Regions from separate parts of the Marinomonas sp. TI.3.20 genome, predicted to be linked through region 3. Evidence: predicted binding sites of a transcription regulator. Region 3 holds the regulator's gene; each other region holds the start of a gene.

Region 1 (7,957 bases), on a different contig from region 3:
GTTATTGATCGCCGTTGTGACGTTTTTTGCTTCAAGTGGTTTAGCCAACTTGATGACTAGCGAGACGGAAGTTCGACAGATTTTACATTGGCATCTGATGATAATACCGATTAGCTTAGGGCCGTTGGGGATTTGCATGTTGATGGTGTCGATCTCGAATGCCTTAGGGAAATCATATACCGCGTTGACTATATCTGCTTTACGGCTGTTTGCTTTTTTCTTGCCGTGCCTTTGGATCGGCTCTGAATTAGCGGGCTTAAAAGGCCTATTTACAGGTGTTCTGTTTGGCAATGTGTTGGCAGGCATTTGTTCTTGGTTTATGTATCGCCGTGCAATTAGGTTGATAGAACGACGTTTGTTTAAGGAGCAATAGACGATTTCATTGTTAGAACATCGTCTTATGCTGCTGGGCTATTGTTACCACGTCGTTTCCAATAGCCCATTTTGTTAGAGCATCAGCCATTCTGATATGGATTGTCAGACGCTATTTAGTCTCTGCTATCAGAGCTTATTTTATGGATGGAAAGATCCGCCCCGTTATATTCTTCTTCTTCGCTTAAGCGCAAACCACTAATGGCTTTGACCGCACCATAAACGACAAAACCGCTGATTAACGCGATTCCTATGCCAGTAAAAGAACCGATGATTTGAGACATAAAGCTGACACCGCCTAATCCGCCAAAGGACTTTAGGCCAAATATACCGGCAGCAAGCCCACCCCAAGTTCCACAAACTCCATGCAACGGCCATACACCCAATACGTCATCAATGTGGTGGAATTTCTGTTGTATGAGTGTGAATAACCAAGTAAATAATGCGCCAGCGATCAGCCCGGTTGCTAGAGCTCCAATAGGATGCATAATGTCTGAACCTGCGCAAATGGCAACCAGTCCAGCGAGAGGTCCGTTATGAATAAATCCCGGATCTTTTTTACCCAGCACCATGGTAGAAATAATCCCTCCAACCATCGCCATTAACGAATTGACAGCCACTAGTCCGCTAATACCGTCTAGAGTTTGTGCGGACATAACGTTAAAGCCAAACCAGCCAATACAAAGAATCCAGGCACCTAGGGCGAGAAATGGAATGTTTGATGGGACAAATGCGATGAGCTTTCCATTTCTGAAACGACCATTACGAGTGCCGAGTAACACAATGGCCGCTAGAGCAACCCAACCTCCAAATGCATGAACGACAATGGAGCCCGCAAAGTCATGAAATGGCGCACCATATTGCTGAGTTAACCAATGTTGAAACCCATAATTACCATTCCATATCAGACCTTCAAAGAAGGGATAGGCAACACCGACTATAATCGCTGCAGAGATAAGCATAGGATAAAATCTAGCGCGTTCTGCCACACCACCAGAAATAATAGCGGGTATGGCGGCGGCAAATGTCATAAGAAAGAAGAACTTAACCAAAGCGTAGCCACTGTTTTGTGACAGTGTGGTCGCGCTTTCGAAAAAGCTGACGCCGTAGGCTATATGGTATCCAATGAAAAAATAGACCAGAGCGGAAATAGCAAAATCAGTCATTATTTTTACTAGCGCATTGACCTGATTTTTATGGCGCACAGTCCCGACTTCTAAAAATGCGAAGCCGGCATGCATGGTAAATACCATGATGGCACCAAGCAGAATAAAAAAAGTATTTGAATTGGAAATCAGTGTTTCTACTGCACTGTTTGTGACGGTCACGAAGCGCTCCTATATAAAATGCACCGAACGGGTGCTTTATGTTTTTGTTTTTGCTGTATTAAGAAGCAAATTGCTAAAAAAACAGATATGACGGACTTAAAAGGGTAATCACAAGCAAAAAACGTTCCATGTCTGCATTATTTTGGTGCTTTCTTTAGCGATGTTTACTACGCATTATTTTTTGGCATTGTTTAGGGCGTGGCTGAAACGGATTGAGAGGATCTAGAGGTAATGATGAGTTGATGTCGTTTTGCTCTTGTTCTGCTCTTATACGCTTAAACAGAATATTTTGGATGATGTGGTTGAACTAGGAGGGGATTTTAGTCATTAAATGCAGGACTAGCTCTTTAGGAAGGTCACGCTTTTTAACGTGAATCTTGGTCTGTTTATCTCACATAAAGCGGCGTACTTTAGTGTGTAAAGTACGCCGCTTTTTTTTAATTTATTGGGTGCAATGGTGGTTTCTCTGAAGGGTTCTCCTGAGGCACTGAGGTTTGGTAAGCGTTGTTTGGTAACAGCAGCCACACTTTGCCAAAATGCTTGAGTTGCCCAGCATGAACGTGAGCTTCATCCCCAATTCCTTGATACCAGTCTATGTGTCCTGGACCTTTGATCGCGCCGCCTTTATCTTGCGCCAGTAACAAACGAAATTCGTGGCCAATGAGGTTGCCTTGTTGATCTAATTTAGGCATTTCGCCCAGTAAAATGGAGCCAAGAGGAATGACTTTAGGATCTACTGCAACCGAGTAAAGTGGTGTCAGAGGAACATTTGCTGCGCCTACTGGGTCAGATTGTCCTTCACTGAAGAATAAGTAGCTTGGGTTTTGCGAGAGTGTTTCTCTGACTTTATCTGGGTGATCTTTAAGCCAGCGTTTGATACTTTGTGCCGATATATCAGCGCGTGCTATTTCACCATTTTCAATGAGAATTTTCCCTAGGCTACGGTACGGCCAGCCATTAACACCACCCCATGAGAGAAGTTCACGAGTGCCATCTTTATATTGCACAACGCCAGAACCTTGTACATGTAAGAAAAAATTGTCGACTAGACTCGCACTGTAAGCAATTTCGAGTCCTTGACCTTGCAAGGCGTTTTCAAAATCAATTTGTTCACGGCTAGGGAATTGGCCGTTCGTATCGCGTTTTAATGGTTTGCGATAAAGTGGATAGCGGTACACCGCATCAGGTTTATGCCGTACTTGTATCACGGGAACATAGTACCCCGTAATTTGTACATTTCCGCGGTAATCTTGCCCCGCCAATTGCAGTGCTTTTAAATGGGGCTGATAAGTAGGCTGTTTAAGCCAGTGCTGAATTTCGTGGGTCACTTGTTTGAGCTGCTGAACACTCACTTCGGTGTTTTCTAGTTGGTATGTTTGATTGGATATTTTATTCAAGTATGCCACTTGTTGCTCTAAGCCACTTTGAAAACTGGGATCTGGATAGGGGAGGCCCGGTGGAAGGCTTTCTTTTAAATATAGAGAGTCTCGTTTTACTCCATTTTTATCGAGACCATTATTTTTAAAGTCGTTGGAAGGATCCACTTCAAACTGGCTACAGGCGGTTAACGAAAGTAATGAGAATAGGCTCAGAGTGGTGAGCAGTGCTCTTGTTTTACTTTTTGAGGTGTTGCGTTTTTCAGCGGTGATGTACGGCGATATAAGTAGAGGCATAAGCGTTTTCTATCAACTTTGTAATCAAAAATGAGTCAACAGCTATTATTGTGTGGACGCTGTTAAGAAGCATTTATCTTGCGTGCTATGCCAGAGCAACGCAATGTTTCGTCGTTGAATTTACAATTTATAACAGACTTATTGACGTCTAGAACATCAGACATTCATAGGCCTGACGTAACGATATAAAGGCGTCTGTATCGCCCCCACGGTCTGGATGGGTTTGATGTGCGAGCTTTCGGTATTGGCGTTTGATCTCTTCTTTGCTCGGGGATGATTGGGTTAGCTGTAAGGTCTCAAGCGCCGCCTCGCGGTCACCTGTGAGATAAATTCCTTGGTAAAAACTGCTTAATAAGCTTGATACATCCGCTTCGTTTGTTTTCTCATATTCGTGCCAATCGAGATAATAGGCCGCCAGTTTGGCATCGACGCTATTATTAATATCCCTGCTGTTTGAAAGGGGAACTTGTGTGCAGGGAAGGATTCTAATGTGAGTGGCGCTGATTGATAGGGACAGTGATTCTTCTTGCCACAGGCTTGATTGGAGCTGATAAAGGGCGTTCATAATAAGAAAATGTTGTCGAAACAATTGCAGGTTAACGTCTGTGGCAATGTCTGTTAGCTCAGGAATCTGTTGTTTGAGTGTTTTAAGAATCTCAAATTCGCCCACGCCTTCAGGGTGTTTTTTTAATATATGTAAGATGGGGCCGATTAGTGGGTTTCTCATAGTGTGCTTTTCCCTTTAAAAACGCTCAAAGTGTAGATGAATAGGCCTAGAAGGGTCAAAGCCATTACATGAAATGAATTATTTTTTTAATAATAGATGGTGCGTTATGTTGTGGATTTTCGCTATTTTACTGTTTCTAGCTCTCTTTTGTGGGCCGCATTTATGGGTGAAATTTACCTTGAAGCGTTACGCTCAAACGCGGAATGATTTGCCAGGTTCTGGTGGCGAGTTGGCTCAGCATTTGATTCGTCGTTTTGAGTTAAATGAGGTTTCTGTGGAAACCACGCAAGAAGGCCGCGATCATTTTGATATTCAGCAACATAAAGTCCGTTTAAGCCCCAGTGTGTTTGCTGGGCAGTCGTTAACTGCGGTGGCGGTGGCAAGCCATGAAGTTGGCCATGCGATTGCTCATGAGCGGCAAGAACGAATTGCACGTTTGCGAGTACGTTATTTGCCAAAGGCGGTCTTTTTACAGCGGCTTGCTGGTGGTTTATTAATTGGTTGGCCGTTATTGTCGGTTGTATTGCACATCCCCTATTTGGTGGCCATTCATGCCCTTGTCGTGGGGTTATCAGGAATACTGGCGGTGTTGGTGCAAGTGGCTATTTTGCCGGAAGAATGGGATGCCAGCTTTCATAAGGCACTGCCTATTCTAGAAGAAGGAGGCTACTTGCCGAAAGAAGATTTGCCTAAAGTAAAACGCATTTTATTTGCTTGTGCTATGACGTATGTATCCGCTGCCTTATTACGAATGTTGTTTGTGTGGCGCTGGTTTAAGCGTTAAACAGGCCTCTAGCATCAGCATCCATACCGTGATTTTTGTGTAGTCCAAGCGATAGTGCTGCTGTAACTATCATATTTTCAGTTTCGTACGAGAGACGATATGTATTACTCAGATGGTGTTTATTATCGAGATGCGCCAGATGATTATGTTGTCGAGTTAGTTAATAAAAACCCCAAGATGAATTACTTCATCTTGGGGTTTTTATTAACAATGTCATCAGTGACAAAATAGCATTATTTAGCGCTGTTTGGTTTCAAATTCTGGATGAATCCAAACCGGTGCGCCTAGGCTAGGTAAGGCTTGTTTACCAAGAATCATATCAGCGGCTTTTTCTGCAACCATGATGGTGGGTGCATTTAAATTACCGTTGGTGATCGTTGGAAAAATAGACGAATCCACGACACGAAGGTTTTTCAGACCACGTACTTGGCAATGTTCATTTAAGACCGCCATAGGGTCGTTGGCTGCGCCTATCTTACAAGTACAAGAAGGGTGGTAAGCGCTTTCCACATTTTCTTTTACCCATTGATCAATTTCGTCATCACTTTGAATCGCCATACCGGGTTGAATTTCATCACCACGGTATTCATTTAAAGCGGATTGTTGGAGTACTTCACGGGTTAGGCGAATAGTATCGCGCCAATCTTGCTTATCTTGTTCGGTAGAAATGTAATTAAACAATATACGAGGTTTGGCTTGCGGATCCGCTGATTCAATCCATAACTTACCACGACTTTCTGGTTTATTGGGTCCAACATGTACTTGGAATCCATGCCCTTCAACCGCGGCTTGCCCATCGTATCGCATTGCTGCTGGCAAGAAGTGATATTGAATGTTTGGCCATTTGAGTCCGGCGCGAGAACGAATAAAACCACAAGACTCAAAGTGATTAGTCGCCCCCAGACCTGTTTTAAACAACATCCAACGGGTACCAATCAACCCTTTACTGATTAAACCAAGTTTACTGTTCAGCGTGACGGGTTTTTTACAGAAATATTGGAAGTAAACTTCTAAGTGATCTTGCAGGTTTTCACCAACACCAGGTAGCTCATGTAAAAGAGGAACTCCTGCTTTTTTTAGCACGTCTTTTGGACCGACACCGGACAATTGGAGTAATTGTGGCGAGCCGACAGAACCAGCAGATAAAATGACTTCTTTGCGGGCGTTTAGTTGCTGAGTTTTGCCATTCTTACTGAATTCAATGCCAATTGCTTTTTTACCTTCGAAAATGACCTTGTGACTAAGCACCCCAGTTTTTAGTGTTAAGTTAGGGCGTTGCATTGCACGACGAAGGTAGGCATTAGATGTGGAAGCACGTACACCGTTCTTTACTGTCATGTGCATTGCGCCAAAGCCTTCTTGGCGGTAACCGTTGTAATCGCCTGTCTTGCCGTAACCAGCTTCTTCGCCTGCATCAATAAAAGCTTGGTAAAGAGGGTTGTAAGTCATGTCGTTACCATTGTTGGTAAACAAGGGACCTTGGCCGCCACGATACATGTCTGCACCGCCTTTCCATGTTTCCGCTTTTTTGAAATATGGTAGACAAGCTTGATAACTCCAGCCTTTCGCACCGTTTTCTTCCCATTGATCAAAGTCGCAAGCATGTCCGCGAACGTACACCATGCCATTAATGGAAGATGACCCACCTAGTACCTTGCCACGAGGGCAGTGCATTTCTCGGTTGTCTAAGCCTGGCTCTTTATCAGAATGGAATTGCCATGCGTATTTGTCTGTGTTCATTGGGTACGATAAAGCGGTTGGCATTTGGATGAAAACGCTCTTGTCTGAGCCGCCCATCTCCAATAATAATACCTTGTTGTCGCCATTTTCTGTCAGTCGGTCTGCTAGTACACAACCCGCGGAACCAGCGCCGACAATAACGTAATCGTAAATTTCGTTTGCCATTATATTCTCGCTTAATAAGGGTTTTGAACGTCGTTCAGGTCAACAAATACGCTCTTATTTTGGGTGTAGTGATAAAGCGTATCTATGCCGTTTTCACGACCAACACCAGACTCTTTATAACCGCCAACAGGCATTTCTGCAGGAGATGAGCCCCATGCATTGATCCAGCAAATACCGGCTTGCATTTGATTGATTACGCGGTGTGCACGGGCAAAATCTTTGGTGAATACGCCAGCCGCTAAACCGTATTTTGTGTCGTTTGCACGAGCAATAACGTCATCTTCATCGGTGAAGCTTAAAACAGACATAACTGGTCCGAAGATTTCTTCACGTACTTGCGGCATGTCGTCGGTGCAATTGGTGAAGACAGTTGGTGCCACGAAGGCGCCGTTTTCTAAACCATTGTCAGTGACTTGATAACCACCGCACAATAACGTTGCGCCAGATGCTTTGGCCGCATCAATAAAGCCAAGTACTTTTTGCATATGATCTTTAGAGATCAATGCGCCAACTTGTGTATCCATGTCCATTGGGTCGCCAATGATCATGGCTTCAGTACGAGTTTTTAATTCTTTAGTAAAAGCATCCATGATGTCTGCATGGACAAAAACACGAGTACCGTTGGTACAAACTTCACCCTGAGTATAGAAATTGGCTAGCATCGCGGCAGACACAGCTTGGTCAACTGGCATATCAGGAAAGATAATCATTGGGGATTTGCCCCCTAATTCCATGGTTACTTGCTTCAGAGATTGTGCAGAAGCGGCCATGACTTTTTTACCTGTACCCACTTCACCAGTAAACGATACCTTGTCAATACCTGGGTGCGCGGTAATCATCTGGCCAGTGCGAGCATCGCCTTGAACCACATTAAACACGCCATCCGGTAAGCCAGCTTGAGTGTAAATCTCAGCCAATTTCAGTGCTGTTAACGGTGTTTCTTCAGATGGTTTGAAAATCATGGCGTTACCTGCAGCCAGTGCAGGCCCTGATTTCCAACAAGCGATTTGAATTGGGTAGTTCCATGCGCCGATACCAGCACATACGCCAAGAGGCTCTTTACGAGTGTAGTAGAAGTTGCCGTTACCAAGATCTTGGTATTCGCCTTGGATTTTGTCGGTTAGACCTGCGTAGTATTCTATTACGTCTGCACCGGTTTCAATATCAA
Region 2 (7,957 bases), on a different contig from region 3:
CTCTACTGCTTGGGAAACCATCTATTTCCTAGTAACGGTCTAATAAAAATGGAGACAAAAAAAGTGCCTCATAGAAGCACCTTTGATTAAAACAGGACCAATCTGGTTATGCGTGTAACCAGATAGATATTTTATGCTACGTGATACAAGGTGCGTGGCACACTTTGTAGATAGGATTCCATCTCAGCCATACCATTTGGTTGGTCAACTCTCACATTTAAGTCTCGCATGGTGCTGCCAAAAGCGTGCAAGGTACGGAACAAGTTATGTTCACGGCATTGCTCGCCCATTTGACCAATGCGCACAATCGGCTGACCAAATGAGCCGGCAATTTCAACTCGATACGCATCGGAAATATGACGGCAAATACCCCCTGCCGTCAGCCCTTCGGGAATATTAATACCAACAACTGAATTTAATCGCGAAGACGATGGTATAAAAAGCTCTAACCCCATCCCTTCAATACCAGCCTGTAAAGCTTTGGAACAACGCAAATGACGAGCAAACCGTTGCTCTAAAGTTTCATCGCACACCAGTTTAAGCGCTTCATGTAGAGCCATAATCCCCGATACAGGCGCCGTGTAATGATAACCGTCTTTATGCCAAAAGTTTTCTGCTAGCTGAGCATCAAAACACCATTGCACAACCGGTTTAGTTCGAGATTTTACTTTGGTCCATGCGTCATTTGAAAAAGCCAGCAAAGAAACGCCGGGAATAGAAGACAACCCTTTCTGACCACCTGTAATCACAACATCAATTTGCCACTCGTCCATTTTCAACGGCATAGTACTCAATGTACAAACCGCATCTACCATCACTAAACAGTCATAAGATTTGGCAATTTTTGCAATGGTTTCTAGAGTGTGGTTGAACACCGTATTAGAGGTTTCACCTTGCACTAAACTCAACACTTTAGGCCGTACTTTTTCAATCGCCTTTCTCACCAATTCTGGATCAGCGGCTTCTAATACAGGCACATGCAGTTCATGAACATCTGCGCCGATACGTGTCGCCATTTCTGCCATTCGATGGCTAAAAAAGCCGTTGTTAATACACAGAATTTTTTCACCGGGCTCTAATAAATTAGACACGGCCATTTCCATTGCCGCAGAAGCAGGACCTGCCACGCCTAATACCCATTTTGATTCCGTCTGAAAGACATACCTCGCCATTGCTTTTACTTGATGAATTACCTGCGCCATAACACTCCCTAAGTGGTTAATAACCACTGAGTTCGCCTTAGCGACACACTCTGGAATTGGCACTGGCCCAGCGCCCATCATTAATAATGGTTCGCGCGGAAGAATGTCATCTAGTGATTTCACCTGGGGACGAGGAATGCCCATTGGCGATGAAGCAATCATAATTTACAACCTATTGATTAATTATTACGATGAAAGAGACTTTGAAAAGTTAACGCACATTTTTTGCACTTTAGTAGCAGAAAATATCGTTTTTATATTTTTTTCAAAATAATGTTCGGAAATAATACAATATTCTCGTATTAAAAAAGAGATATCAGCAGTAAAACAGTACGATATTTCACACCTTCTCAATTTTGCCCTACATCTGACTTGCATCTTCTTAACCAAGCAGTGTTTTTTACTCTCTTCTCTGCGTAATTTACTCTACGAGTTTCACTAATCTGTGCGATAATTCAAGAAATCCCCTATTCAGGAACAGGTTATGAATACTTGTGGTATCGAAATCAAAGGCAGCGAAGTCATCCTTTGTCTTTTGTCGAAACAAGAAGGTCTCTTTCAGATCGCTGATTGTCGCCAGATTCGTCATACATTGAGCAATCCAAATAGCAGTGAAAGCGTGCGAAAATTTCAGTTTATGCTGAAGAAACTGTTTGAAGATTACAAAGTCTCACGAGCCGTCATTCGTGAACGCCCTACTAAAGGCAAATTTGCTGGTAGCGCCGTCGGTTTCAAAATCGAAGCGTGCATTCAATTAATCGACACCGTCGATGTTGAGTTGCTAACTGGCGCAAAAGTAAAAGACATAGTGAAAGACAACCCTTTCCCTGTACCATTTAAATCAACAGGACTTAAAGCATTCCAAGAAGGTGCTTTCACTGTTGCATATGCAGCGCTTAGCGAAGTTCAGTAGTAAGTAAGTTCTCTGCTATAGAAATCAAAAAAGGAGAAAAACGATCCTTTCGTTTTTCTCCTTTTTTATATTCGCAAAATACCTCAACGCCTACTCAGAAAACTCTTATCTAGATAGCACTAAAATACCGCCCCATCAAACAGACGATTCTGATGCACACAAGACATCCAAATTAGCGCAAAGGCAAAAATACGCACCATTTCTGTGCGAAAAATATTATTTTCGCTTACCAACTAAGACAATCAAAACACCACCTAACACCGCCGCTGACGCCAGAATCAAGTGCAAAGTCACGCTTTCATTAGCGAAAATAACACCGCCTAATGTCGCAATAATTGGTACTAATAGTTGCAATACCGCCGCCACAGACGCACTCATGTGTGCCAGCACCGCATACCAAATCGCGTAACCCAATCCAGACATAATCGAACCAGATGCAACCGCCAACCAAAACCCTTTTAGGGTGATGTCGAGCTGAAAACCAACACAAACCAGCACGATTAACAGCAACGGAAGCGTACGCACAAAGTTAGACGCCGTGGCAAACAATGGCTTGGTCACTTTTTTACCATGCCAGGTATAAATCCCCCATGCGATACCCGCTAAAGCCATTAGCACAAAGCCGATAGCAGACGGCGTTGAAAGCGTCGGCAATACTAGATAAACAAAACCGGAAAACGCCACCGCAAGCCCCAACCACTCTAGCCATTTCATCCGATGCCCATTGATAAAAGACAATAAAATCAAGGTAATCTGCACTGCGCCAAATAAAATAAGGGCACCAATACCTGTGGCTAATGAAACGTACGCGTAAGAAAAACCAAGCGCGTAAACGAACAACGCCAGAGCCGAGGGCCAACTGCCAGACAACCATGCTTGTTGCAATCGAGTTTTAACCGCTGGCGTGCTGTTCTTATCTCGATAAAAAAGACACAACACACATAACATCAAGGCACCACTGACCAATCTGACTAGGGTAAAAGACGCTGGATCAATTAAGGCACCAGAATCATTTTGCACCAGCGCCAGACGACATAAAACAGAGTTAGCAGCAAAAGCCACCAATGCCAAAAAAGTAGAAAATATTAATTTTAAGTTCATTGTCATATGTTTGTTCAATTAACGCGTTAGTGTCTAAACAGGAACTCAACAGCCCCGCACGAAAGGTTACTTTCACTGACTGGCACCAGATTTGCAAGATCAATGAATCATCTTTCACTGGAATAGTTTGAGTGAAATAGCAACGTTCGATAAATAAAATCCGTTGCCTAGCTAATTAGGAGGTATAAGATCATTTAACGTCGCAGGGCACAGATTTGCCTTTGCTCCTTTAAATAGGTCCTACAACAATGACTCGTCTTTTAGTATTTTCAGATCTCGATGGCACCTTACTTGACCATCATACTTACAGTTTCCAACCTGCTATACAGGCTTTTCAAGCACTTAAAACGCTTAGCATTCCTTGTATTTTAAACACCAGTAAAACCTACGCAGAATTAATCCAACTACGAACCAAGCTCGGCCACCAAGATCCATTTATCGTGGAAAATGGGGCGGCTATCTATCTTCCCAAACACCTAGGGTTGCCCATCGATGATCCCTTAGAAGATCACGGTGACTTTTGGTTAAAATCCTTCGGTCCAAACCGTCAAGCCTTGATCGATATAATCGATGATTGCAAAGCGCGTTACCGATTCCAAGGTTTTCATGACATGCAATGGCAGGACGTGGTTGATTTAACCGGACTGTCTGAAGCCAATGCCAAGCTTGCAATGCAACGAGAGTTTACCGAACCCATGGTATGGCAGGATTCGACCATCGCTCTGAGCCAATTAAATCAAGAGCTTGAAATAAAAGGGGTTCAAGTACAAAAAGGGGGACGCTTCACTCATTTGATGGGGAAAAACTGCGATAAAGCACGCGCAATGCTATGGCTAAGCGAACGCTACCAATCACATTATAAAGAAGCGGTCACCACTATGGCGCTTGGGGATGGCGAAAATGATATCGGCATGCTCAGTAAAGCAGACATTGCTGTGGTGATTCGCTCACCTGTTCACGCACCACTAGAAATCCCTAATCGTAATGATGCTTGGCTGACTGATGCCTATGGCCCTGAAGGGTGGGCACAAGCTATTGATAAGGCACTGAGTAAACAAGGCATTCTTTAAAAAAACAGCCCTGCATAACATTGAAATACAAGCGTAAGGTACACGATTTTAGAAACCACTCACTTAGTACAACAATAACGTTCGTTATGCCGAGTCATAGCATAACGGCATTAGGAGAAATATTATGGGCGATTTTCATCAAAACGGAATCATCACCACATTACACAATTTAGCGCACCGCCCTCTTGAAGAAATGGAAAGAGAATTATGCGAGTTTTCTAAAACTCGGCCTATGTCTCTTATTCTTCCTTGCTTATATTCCGAATTAGAAACCGATGCGATGCCGAATATTATTGAGCATCTGAAAAAAGTCACGTATTTAGAAGAAATAATCATTGGCCTAGACCGTGCTACTGAAGAACAATATCGCCACGCTCTGGAGTTTTTCAGCGTACTGCCGCAAAAACACAAAGTATTGTGGAACGACGGCCCTCGATTGCGCGCAATTGATAGCGTATTAAAAGGCGAGCATCTTTCGCCTTCTGCTCCTGGTAAAGGTCGTAATGTCTGGTTTTGTATGGGCTACAACTTAGCCGCGGGGAAAGCCGAATCTATCGCTATGCATGATTGCGATATCGTCACCTATGATAGAGAGCTATTAGCTCGCTTAATTTACCCCGTTGCCAATCCAAGGTTTAACTACGAATTCTGTAAAGGTTTTTATTCTCGTACTGCTAACGGCAAGATGAACGGTCGCGTCAGTCGCTTATTAGTTACTCCTCTGCTCTACTCATTGAAAAAAGTCTTCGGTAACTTGGAGTATTTGGATTATCTAGATAGCTATCGTTATCCATTAGCCGGTGAGTTTTCTTTCCGTCGCGATGTGATGACGGATATTCGTATTCCGAGCGATTGGGGCTTAGAAATTGGCGTACTGAGCGAAATGCAACGTAACTACTCTAATAACCGTTTATGCCAAGTTGATATTGCCGATGTTTACGACCATAAACACCAAGATCTGTCAGCAGAAAATGATGATGGAGGATTGTCTAAAATGTCCATCGACATCACCAAAGCAATTTTCAGAAAGCTGGCAACAAACGGTATTATCTTTAATCAAGAGACCTTCCGTACTATCAAGGCAACTTACTATCGAGTGGCATTAGACTTTATTGAAACTTACCGCAACGACGCAGAAATTAATGGCCTTAAGTTAGATGTACACTTGGAAGAACAAGCAGTTGAGCTGTTCGCCGGTAATATTATGAAAGCCGGTGAAATGTATCTCGCTAACCCAATGGAGGCTCCATTTATTCCAAGCTGGAACCGTGTCGTTAGTGCTTTCCCTGGCGTAATGAACCAACTCGCTCTTGCTGTTGAACAAGATATGAATGAATTCGGAGCAAAATAAACACTCTTTTCACAACAGTACCAAGTTCTGTTAAATAACAGGACTTGGATTTCCTTTTTCAAATTTATTACAGGTAGGTTGTCATGGAAAATGCTGCGCCCTCTCAATTAGAACAACGACTTATGGCTCATTTGCAAACCTTGTACCCTAATTATGATGCAAGTGAACTTGCCCGCACCTGCCTTGCGAGGTTTAACCTTGACCCAAAAACAGAGTCCCCACGACCCCATCTAAATTTATGGGATCAATCCGACATTATGCTTATCACCTACGCAGATACCTTGCGCACTGAAGGTGAAGCACCATTAGCAACCCTGCAAAAGTTTATCAAAAACAAATTAACCGACTGTATTTCTGCGGTTCATTTATTGCCATTTTTCCCTTACAGCTCTGATGATGGTTTTAGTGTGATGGATTACACCACGGTAAACCCTGCCTCTGGCCGTTGGGGGCATATTTCAGAAATTGCCAAAGATTTTAAAGTAATGGGAGACTTAGTCATCAACCATTGCTCTAGCCGAAGCATGTGGTTTGAAAACTACAAAGCAGGCGTTAATCCAGGCGCAACGTTTTTTTATGAAGCCGACCCTAATGCCGATTTAAGCGCGGTCATTAGACCAAGAACATCCCCTTTATTGCGCGAAGTACAAACCAAAAATGGCGAAAAACATGTTTGGTGTACCTTCAGTCATGACCAAGTTGATCTGAACTTTGAAAACCCAGACGTACTCTTAGAGTTTCTCGGTATTATCCGTTTATATCTAGAAAAAGGCATTCGTTGGTTCCGTCTGGATGCGGTCGCTTTTTTATGGAAAATACCCGGCACGCCGTGCATCAACCTACCACAAACTCATGAAATGATTCGTTTATTGCGCTTAATGATCGAGCATTACGCGCCGGACTCCGTGATCATTACTGAAACCAATATTCCGAACCAAGAAAATCTGACCTACTTTGGTAACGCCAACGAAGCGCATTTAATTTACAACTTTTCTTTACCTCCGTTGCTTATTAACAGCTTAATTACGGGGAATTGCGCGCATCTCAAGCAATGGCTCATGTCTATGCCTCCAGCCCAGCAGGGGACGACTTATCTAAACTTTATCGCCTCTCATGACGGTATCGGTTTACGCCCTACGGAAGGCCTCTTATCTGAATGGGAGCTGGAAACACTGATCAATACCATGAAGCGCTTTGGCGGTCGTTTAAGCTCTAGAACCACACCACAAGGCGAGGCCAAGCCTTACGAAATAAACATTAGCTTATGGAATGCTTTGTCTGGTTCGGTACAGCAAGGACCGGATCAATGGCAGTTTGCACGCTTTATGTGTGCTGCTGGGGTAATGATGTCATTAGAAGGTGTTCCGGCCTTTTATATTCACAGCTTCTTTGGCACAGAAAACGATAATGAGCGTGTAGATAATACTGGTCAGTTCCGCTCCATTAATCGTCACATTTGGCAAATGGACGATTTAGAACACGCGCTAAACACGCCAACACATCATCAGAAAGTATTTAATGGGCTATCGCGTTTAACACAAATTCGTCGGGCTCAAACGTCTTTCCATCCTAATGCTACGCAATATGTACTGCACATGGGTGACAATCTATTTGCTTTCTGGCGCCAAAGTTTAGATCGACGCCAAAGCTTATTTGCAGTGTACAACATGACGGATCAGCCGCAGAGTTTTAACTTGTCAGAGCTTAACTTGATTGCTACCGACGATTGGAGAGATTTGATCACCGATCAAATTTATGAAGATCATTTAGCAACAGTCACGCTTATGCCTTATCAATTTGTTTGGCTTGCCAATAAAATAGGTAAGGTCAAACTTACTCAGCCTACCAGCAGTAATACTCAGTCGTAAAGCGTCCCACTCTCGGCATACTTTGCACTGATAACACCCAAATTTAAGTATAAACGCGGCCAAAGCCGCGTTTATACTGTTTTTTAGGTTCTGCTTACAACAACGCTAATGACTCACTGATTTAGAAAACAAATTAATCACCACGACTCCGGCAACAATAAAACTCATCCCTAACCAAGCGGCTAAATCCAGTTTCTCATTAGCAAATAAATAACCAAACAACGAAATCAGTACAACCCCCAATCCGGACCAAATAGCATAAGCAATCCCTGTGGGCATTGCTCGCATCACAATTGTCAGCAAATACAATGAAACAACATAACCAATCACAGTAATAGAACTGGGCACCAATCGAGTAAAAGAGTCCGATGCTTTCAGTGCCGTGGTGGCAATCACTTCACACAAAATCGCCACACATAAAATCAAATACGTCATATTACTCACTCGCTATA
Region 3 (7,957 bases):
GAAGGGCAGTTTTCGTCTTTTGATGTATCAGACTGGAGTAATGTATTTGAGAAGTTAGGTGGGGAGGAGGGTTCTGTCCCTTCATTAAATGACAGTAATATTAAGTTGCCTGACTGGCTACGTTACGTGAATTTATTGATTGATAAGATTGTAGTGAACCCGCAAAACAGCCTGCATAATGTTAAAGTGAATTATGATGCCAACAATACGAATGGAAAGTTCCAGGTTAGTTCAGATGAGCTGAATTTCAAATTTGATCATGATGGGCTTAAGCCGAGATTGCATTTTGGTTATTTAAGTTGGAATAGCGATAAAGGCGCGGGAGACGGTAGCCCTGATAAACCGCCTTTTCATGCCAGTCAAGTCCCTAATATGACCCTAATAGTGGATCAGCTGTACATTAATCAAAAGCCTTATGGGGATTGGAATTTAAATGTGGTGCGAAATGGTAATGAGCTACGTATAGATCCATTTTCTTCTGTTTTGAAAAAAGGCAAATTTGATGGTCATCTTATTTGGAAGGATAATGCAGCTCAGCCAACCGTTACGTTAACTATCTCGGTAAATGGCAAGGATTTGGCTGAGTTGATAGATAAGTTTTCAGATAAGGCCTTTGTCACCTCTAAGAAATATAAAATTAATGTGGTTTTAAATTGGCAAGGTCACCCTTTCTACTTTAACCGCAAGACGGTCTCGGGAAGAATTTCTTTTGACGCTGAAGATGGCAACTTTTCACAGGTTGATGAATTGCCTGCTTTTATGAAAATATTTGGTATTTTTAATGTCGAATCATTAAAACGACGATTGAGTCTGGATTTTTCTGATGTCTATAAGCCTGGATTAACGTATGACAGTTTCAAAGGTACTTTTGATATTAATAAAGGCATTCTTAAGACCACAAAACCTTTGAGTATCAGTTCTCCAACGGCAGAGGTGTCATTGGAAGGCACGGCAGATATAGTGAATGAGGCGTTAGATGAAACGTTAACGGCAACCTTACCTATTACGCGCTCTTTGCCGTTGGCAGGTTTGTTGTGGGGGTCGCCTCAATTGGCGGGAATTTTGTTTCTTACAGATAAATTGATCGGCGATAGTTTATCAAAAGTCACCAGTGTCCAGTACCATATAAAGGGATCATTTGATAGTCCTGAAATTACACCGGTAAAGCACAAGCAAGTAAAAAAGGTGAGTAATTAAATGAAATCACTTCGCATCGCAGCTATTCAGTTAACGAGTACCGCTGATTGGGCTCAAAATTTAGAAATGACGAAAAAATGGGTTGGTTTGGCGGCAAAAGATGGCGCGAGGTTGATTGTTTTACCAGAAAATGTGTTTTTATTTGATGGCAAAGCAATGCGTTATTTGGCAGATTCTCCTGCACAAGATGAAATTCTGAAAGAAGTAGTCCAGTTAGCTATCAAGCACTCTATTTATCTTGTTGTAGGCTCTCACCCATCAGCTAATCGTGTCACAGGCGAGGAAGTTGGCGGTGGGCGAGTGCGTCAGTCTTGTTTGGTTTTTTCTCCTGATGGAGAGCTGATAAAACGCTATGACAAAATTCACCTTTTTGATGTGGCGGTTAACGACAAAGCAGGAGCTTACAAAGAATCGGCATCGATTGAGCCTGGGGATATTGAGACCCAGATCATTGATGTGGATGGTTTTAAAGTGGGTCTAAGTATTTGCTACGATGTGCGCTTCCCTGAGCTTTATAGGGCCTTATCAAAGGCGGGAGCGGAAGTCTTGCTTGTGCCGGCGGCATTTACCTATGTTACAGGTAAGGCGCATTGGAACACTTTATTAGCAGCCCGAGCCATAGAGAACCAGTGTTTTGTACTAGGTGTTAATCAATGCGGTTGGCACAACGATACTCGACAAACTTATGGTCATAGTGTGTTGTATTCACCAAATGGTGAGTTTCTTGATGGGTTGGAAGAGGAGCCTGGGTATTTTGTTTGCGACATTACCGATGAAGTGTTGCTGGAGTGTCGTAACAATATGCCTTGTTTATCGCATCGTCGTCTGTAAAAAAAGCGCCTTAGGTATTTCACTTAAGGCGCTTTAATCAAATAACGATTGTTAATCTTGTGCTTGCATAGCGAATTGTTCTATTCGGATAAGCCTAATTTCTTTTCTTCAGCTTCTCTTAGAAAGCGAAACAGTTTTTTTCTGTTTGTTGTATTACTCTGTAGAGAGGCTTCTTTTTGTGATGAGCGAATAAGTTGTCTCAGTTGTTGAATATCTTCGACCTCAGGGTGATCTGTTAGATACTCAGCAAGCACTTCTTTGCTATGTTCTCCAATGAGAGCATCACGTTTAAGCTCTAGTTGGTGGAATAGCTTGTTATAGGCAGCAGACGTACTATCAAATATGGCTATGCTGTGAGCAATAGATTCATGATCCTCAGTGCGCATCACTCTGCCAATATATTGTAGATGTCTTCTTGAAGCTTCGTGCTGTTTTATGCGAGTGGCTTCAGTAAGAGCGGCTCTCAATGTTTCAGACATCTGGATTTTCTTTTGCTGATTTTTACTCAGGCTTAATAATTTCTTACCTAGCTCTTGTAGGCCTTCCATTTCACGCTTGATCTGCGTTTTACTTTTAATAATTTCTTCATCGTCATCAATTTGATCAAAGTCTGTCATGGGAACCTATACTAAAAAAATGGTAGCAAGACCGAGGAAGGCTAAAAAGCCAACGACATCAGTCACAGTTGTTAAAATCACACTGGCGGCTAAAGCTGGGTCGATACCAAGTTTTTTTAAGAAAATTGGTAATAGCGTGCCTGTGAGTGCGGCAAAAAACAGATTTATGATTGTCGCGCTTGCAATGATATAGGCAATCTTTATGTTGTCAAACCAAAGTGCTGTTAAAGCGGCAATAACGGTCGCCCAAAGTATACCATTTAATACGCCAACAATGAGTTCTCTGTTTAAAAGCCATCGAGTATTGGTCGCACCTATCTGGTTTAAGGCAATGCCTCGAATGACAAGAGTCAGTACTTGAGACCCCGCAATGCCGCCCATGCTGGCAACAATTGGCATCAGAATAGCAAGCGCGACAATTTGATCTAGGGTGTGCTGAAATAAGCCAATTACATACGATGCGATGAATGCGGTAATTAAGTTGATGCCGAGCCAAACTGCGCGTCGTCTCGTTGTTTTTAGTATGGGGGCAAAAGTGTCTTCGTCATCGTCTAGGCCGGCCATACTCAGCATAGAGTGCTCTGCTTCGTCGCGAATTACATCAACTACGTCATCGATAGTGATTCGACCTAATAATTTTTTGGTGATGCTATCAATGACGGGAGCCGATACTAGGTCCATCTTTTCAAAGAGTTGTGCTACTTCGCTAGCGGGTGTGTTGGCATCAATAACGGTATTGTCTGTTTCCATAATGTCGCGCACGGTGCAATTCACGTCTGCAACCAGTAGTTTTGTTAGAGGTAGCGTTCCTAGTAGGCGATCAGAGCGACTCACAACCAGTAGGCTATCGGTCATGTCAGGGAGAGTCTTATGTCGGCGTAAGTAGCGAAAAACGATATCAAGGGTGATGTTTGGACGGATAGTGATTGTATCCGTATTCATCAAGCCGCCAGCAGAGTCCTCTGAGTAGCTTAATAGTGCTTCCACTCGCATTCTGTCTTGGCTGGACATGGAAGCCAGAACTTCTTTTACAACGGTCTCTGGGAGGTGTTGTAAAAGATCGGCAAGGTCATCACTTTCGAAATGCTCAGAAACAGCGACTAGGCGTTCTGTGTTCATGTTTAACATGAATTGTACGCCAATCTCTTCACTTAAGTATTGGAGTACTTCGCCTTCGTTTTTAGAGTCGATTAAATCCCAAAGAAGTTTACGTTCTTTTGGTGGGGATGACTCAAGTAAGCGGGCAACGTCTTGTGCAGGTAGGGCGCCGTTAAGTAAATAACGGATTTGCATGGTGGCACCGGATTCTAGAGATTCGGTGACCGTTTGAAGATGAGCGAGAGTGGTTTGTTCTGACATGGCCGTCCTTACTCGTCTTCGCCAAAGCGATCATGGATCAAGGCGATGATCGCTTTGATTGCTTCCTCTTCGTCTTCTCCATTGGTTTTGATCTTGATGTCAGTGCCTTTACTGGCTGCTAGCATCATCATCGCCATAATGCTTTTCCCATCCACATTACGACCATCTTTTTCAATGGTGATGTCAGAAGAGAAGCGTGAGGTTGTTTCGACCAGTTTTCCCGCTGCACGAGCGTGAAGGCCAAGTTTGTTTATGATTGTGACAGACTCTTCCAACATGTTTTTTCCTTATAGTAGAGAATCTAGTGCTGCAAATAGAGCGTCGTTTGTTTCTGCTGCTCTAAGCTTGTTTAAGGCGTCATCCGACTGTGCCAACTCTGCTATTTCGGCAAGTGTAGATAGGTGTTCGTCGCATTCCTGTGGCGGTACGATAAGTGCAAAGACTAAATCAATGGGTTTCTTGTCTATAGCATCGAAATCGATAGCAGATTGTAACGAAATTGCGATAACAGCAGTGTGATTGGCAGTTTCTAGGCGACAATGTGGGATAGCAATACCATTGCCTATGCCTGTGCTGCCGAGTTTTTCTCGACTTAACAGTGCTTCATAAATGGCTTCTTTGTCACAATGAAGTCGGTTTGCAGCAACTTCAGCAATGCTTTCAAGAATGCGTTTTTTACTGACGATGTCTTGTTTTGCTAGTACAAGGTCTGTTTTTAATAATGATTTCAATGGCATAGGGAAATATTATCCGTATTAGATCAATCGTTTTCGTTCATTTGAAGGAGGAATATTCATTGCCTCGCGGTATTTTGCCACAGTACGTCGTGCTACCTGTATGCCTTGGTCGGCTAAAACGGTGGCCAGTTTATTGTCACTTAGCGGTTTTTTAGCCGGTTCTTCCAGTACTAATTTTTTAATCATGGCTCTTATTGCAGTAGAAGAGCATTCGCCACCTGAGGCGGTGTTTACATGGCTAGAGAAGAAATATTTTAGTTCAAATATGCCTTTAGGTGTGTGCATGTATTTATGCGTAGTAACTCGCGAAATAGTAGATTCGTGCATGCCTACTTCTTCAGCTACATCATGCAACACCATGGGTTTCATGGCTTCTTCGCCTAATTCGAAAAAATCAATTTGACGTTTAACGATACAGCTAGTCACTTTTAATAGTGTTTCGTTGCGGCTTTGCAGACTTTTCATGAACCATTTGGCTTCTTGCAATGAATTCTTTATGTATGTTGCGTCTTCTGAGGTGGACGCAGTGCTTGCCATTGCAGAGTAGGTTTCATTAATTTTGACAGGTGGAAGGGCGTCATTGTTTAGTTCGACTTGCCAAGTGTTATTTATTTTTTTAACAGATACGTCAGGTATTACATAATCTGTGTCATCGGAATCAATAATAGAACCTGGACGTGGATTAAGTTGTTGAATTAACTCAACCACTTCTTTTAATGATTCTTCTTTGAGTTTTGTTTTTCGACTTAATTGTACAAAATCACGATTACCCAGCAGAGGTAAATAATTATCGACTAAATTGTAAGTGCTTTTGTACAGTGGGTGGTCGCGAAAGGCTTCTAGTTGGACTAATAAGCAATCGCGTAAGTCGGTTGAGCAAACGCCAACAGGATCAAAGCGTTGGAGTCTATGCTGCACCGCCATTACTTCGTCAAGTTCTAAGTCTTCTAGTTCGCTGGAGAGCGATTCCCATATATCTTCCGCTGTAATGCTCAAATAGCCATCAGATTGGACGCACTCGATAATTGCGTAAGCGATTTCAATGTCTCGGTCTGACATGTGCGTTAAATTGAGTTGCCAAATTAGATGGTCTTGAATGCTTTCTGAGGGAGCATTACGGCTCTCATAGTCGCTTTCGCCTTCATAGTTTGTGCTAGAAGTAACCGCGGCCGCTGAGTTTTGAAAGGTGTCGTCCCAGTTGCTGTCGATAGATAGCTCTTCAGGGATGCTGTCGGTCCACTCCGATTCGACACGAGCTTCTTCGCTTGAGCTCGCTTCAACTTTCTTATCGTTTGCTTCTTGTTGTTCTCTTGTCGGTGCTTCTGAACTGGCATAGTCATCATCGTCTATTTCTAATAGAGGATTTGACTCTAGAAATTCATGAATTTCTTGTTTCAGATCTAACGTAGAAAGCTGCAGCAACCGAATGGCTTGTTGCAGCTGAGGCGTCATGGTCAGTTGTTGACCGATTTTTAGTTGCAAGGACTGCTTCATAAAGAAACACTTCTAATAAGAGAAAATTGGAACGAGTTATGCATACTACTCCCTTTCGGCTGCAAAGATAAGGGGCTATAGGCGGAAGTCGTCGCCTAAATAAACCTTTTTTACTTGTTCATTGTTTATGACTGTTTGGGCATCACCTGAAGCAATGATTTTTCCATTACCAACGATATAAGCCTTGTCGCAAATATCCAGCGTTTCTCGTACATTGTGGTCTGTAATCAAAACACCTATGCCGCTTTCTTGTAAGTGTTTTATGATTAATTTGATGTCGCCGACAGAGATGGGATCAACACCAGCAAAAGGTTCATCCAAAAGAATGAACTTAGGGTTCATTGCCAACGCGCGAGCTATTTCAACGCGACGTCTTTCGCCGCCTGATAGTGCCATGCCTAGGTTGCTACGAATATGGGTGACATGAAATTCATTTAATAATGTTTCTAATCTTTCGTGCTTTTGCTCTTTGGATAATTCTTTGCGTGTTTCTAAAATGGCATAAATATTGTCTTCAACGGACATTTTTCTAAAAATTGAAGCTTCTTGCGGTAGGTAGCCGATACCTTTTTGGGCGCGAGTATGCATAGCGTTTTTGGTGATGTCATGACCGTCAATAAAAATGCCGCCAGCGTCGTTAGACACCATGCCCACTATCATATAAAAGCACGTTGTTTTGCCTGCACCATTTGGCCCAAGTAGTCCAACAGCTTGTCCTGATTCAACAGAAATGGAGACATCTTTAACGACTTGTCTTTTTTTGTAGCTTTTAGCAAGGTTTCTAGCTTCTAACAGGGCCATCTATTTCTCTTTTTTGTCATCTGCTGGTTGTAGTGTCATGGATACTCGGCCAGAACCTTGTTTCTTAGCGTTAAAGGTGCCAGTGTCTATGTGGTATAGAATATGATCTGCTGTGATTTTATCATCCATTCTATTGAGGTAAGCATTGCCTGATATGTCTAATGTTGAGCTGGTAACTTCATAGTTAATTTGCTCACCTCGACTGATCATCATGTTGCCATTCCAATCAATTTGTTGGCTAAATTTTGCAGGCTTGCCTGTGGCTACCAATTTGCTGAATTTGCGTGTTTTAGGATCCGTTGTTACTTTCAGGAATTGAGCTTGTATCTCAATGGATCCTTGTTTAACAAAAACATCACCTTTATAAGTCGCTATGCCAGTTTTTTGGTCTAAAAATGCTTCGTTAGACTGTATCGTCAGCGGTTTGCTTAAGTCATCAGGCAGTGCAAGTGCGTGCTGGCTAATTATGAGTCCGGCCAGTAGCGCGCTAATGTTAATGAGTTGTTTCATACTGTCCTCGTACAGATCCTGTCATCACGACTTCTTCTGAATTAATGTAGGTAGTAATTGTTTTTGCGGTAGTTTTGCCTTGCGTTGAATAAAGGGTGGCGTTACCGCTGCTTGTTAATGATTGCTTGTCATCCAAATAATGAATGCTGTCTGCGTTAAGGGTGATATCAGGAGAATCTGAAAATTGTTTAACAGCGACAGCGTCATCTGTTAATAGGATATCATGACTACCGTCCTCTATTACTCCTTTTTTCCCTTTTGCATTCCAAGCCCCAGCTGAGTCATGTCGCTGAATTGTCGGATTGTCTAGCAAGGTGCGAGATTCTTGATTGTAGTGCAGAGCTTGTGTTGCCGTTAGCGTCTCTTGTAATGCGCCATTTTGATCATATTCTTTTGCTTTGATATTGGTGA

The links. Region 3 encodes sigma-54, which starts transcription at its own class of promoters, with help from an activator protein. Its sites were predicted from a motif close to TGGCACNNNNNTTGCTNT; they were not measured.
Region 1: the regulator sigma-54 is predicted to act here: its motif matches at 1,812-1,829, upstream of V6259_RS11685 (ammonium transporter).
Region 2: the regulator sigma-54 is predicted to act here: its motif matches at 3,297-3,314, upstream of V6259_RS10530 (HAD-IIB family hydrolase).

Annotation. Positions count from the first base shown of each region.
Region 1 is NZ_JBAKAS010000010.1:102,812-110,768, reverse strand. It holds gene V6259_RS11690 (MATE family efflux transporter) at 1-373, shown strand, start outside; gene V6259_RS11685 (ammonium transporter) at 489-1,700, opposite strand; gene mltA (murein transglycosylase A) at 2,138-3,373, opposite strand; gene V6259_RS11675 (DNA-J related domain-containing protein) at 3,522-4,100, opposite strand; gene V6259_RS11670 (zinc metallopeptidase) at 4,207-4,884, shown strand; gene betA (choline dehydrogenase) at 5,122-6,789, opposite strand; gene betB (betaine-aldehyde dehydrogenase) at 6,801-7,957, opposite strand, start outside.
Region 2 is NZ_JBAKAS010000009.1:15,268-23,224, forward strand. It holds gene V6259_RS10515 (pyridoxal-phosphate-dependent aminotransferase family protein) at 132-1,364, opposite strand; gene V6259_RS10520 (DUF3010 family protein) at 1,687-2,115, shown strand; gene V6259_RS10525 (DMT family transporter) at 2,332-3,216, opposite strand; gene V6259_RS10530 (HAD-IIB family hydrolase) at 3,465-4,286, shown strand; gene V6259_RS10535 (glycosyl transferase) at 4,411-5,637, shown strand; gene V6259_RS10540 (alpha-amylase family glycosyl hydrolase) at 5,721-7,505, shown strand; gene V6259_RS10545 (DMT family transporter) at 7,611-7,940, opposite strand; gene V6259_RS10550 (ABC transporter ATP-binding protein) at 7,953-7,957, opposite strand, start outside.
Region 3 is NZ_JBAKAS010000002.1:116,865-124,821, reverse strand. It holds gene V6259_RS03125 (YhdP family protein) at 1-1,197, shown strand, start outside; gene V6259_RS03120 (carbon-nitrogen hydrolase family protein) at 1,198-2,028, shown strand; gene yjgA (ribosome biogenesis factor YjgA) at 2,109-2,645, opposite strand; gene mgtE (magnesium transporter) at 2,652-4,004, opposite strand; gene V6259_RS03105 (HPr family phosphocarrier protein) at 4,013-4,282, opposite strand; gene V6259_RS03100 (PTS sugar transporter subunit IIA) at 4,292-4,741, opposite strand; gene V6259_RS03095 (RNA polymerase factor sigma-54) at 4,760-6,235, opposite strand; gene lptB (LPS export ABC transporter ATP-binding protein) at 6,311-7,036, opposite strand; gene lptA (lipopolysaccharide transport periplasmic protein LptA) at 7,037-7,546, opposite strand; gene lptC (LPS export ABC transporter periplasmic protein LptC) at 7,530-7,957, opposite strand, start outside.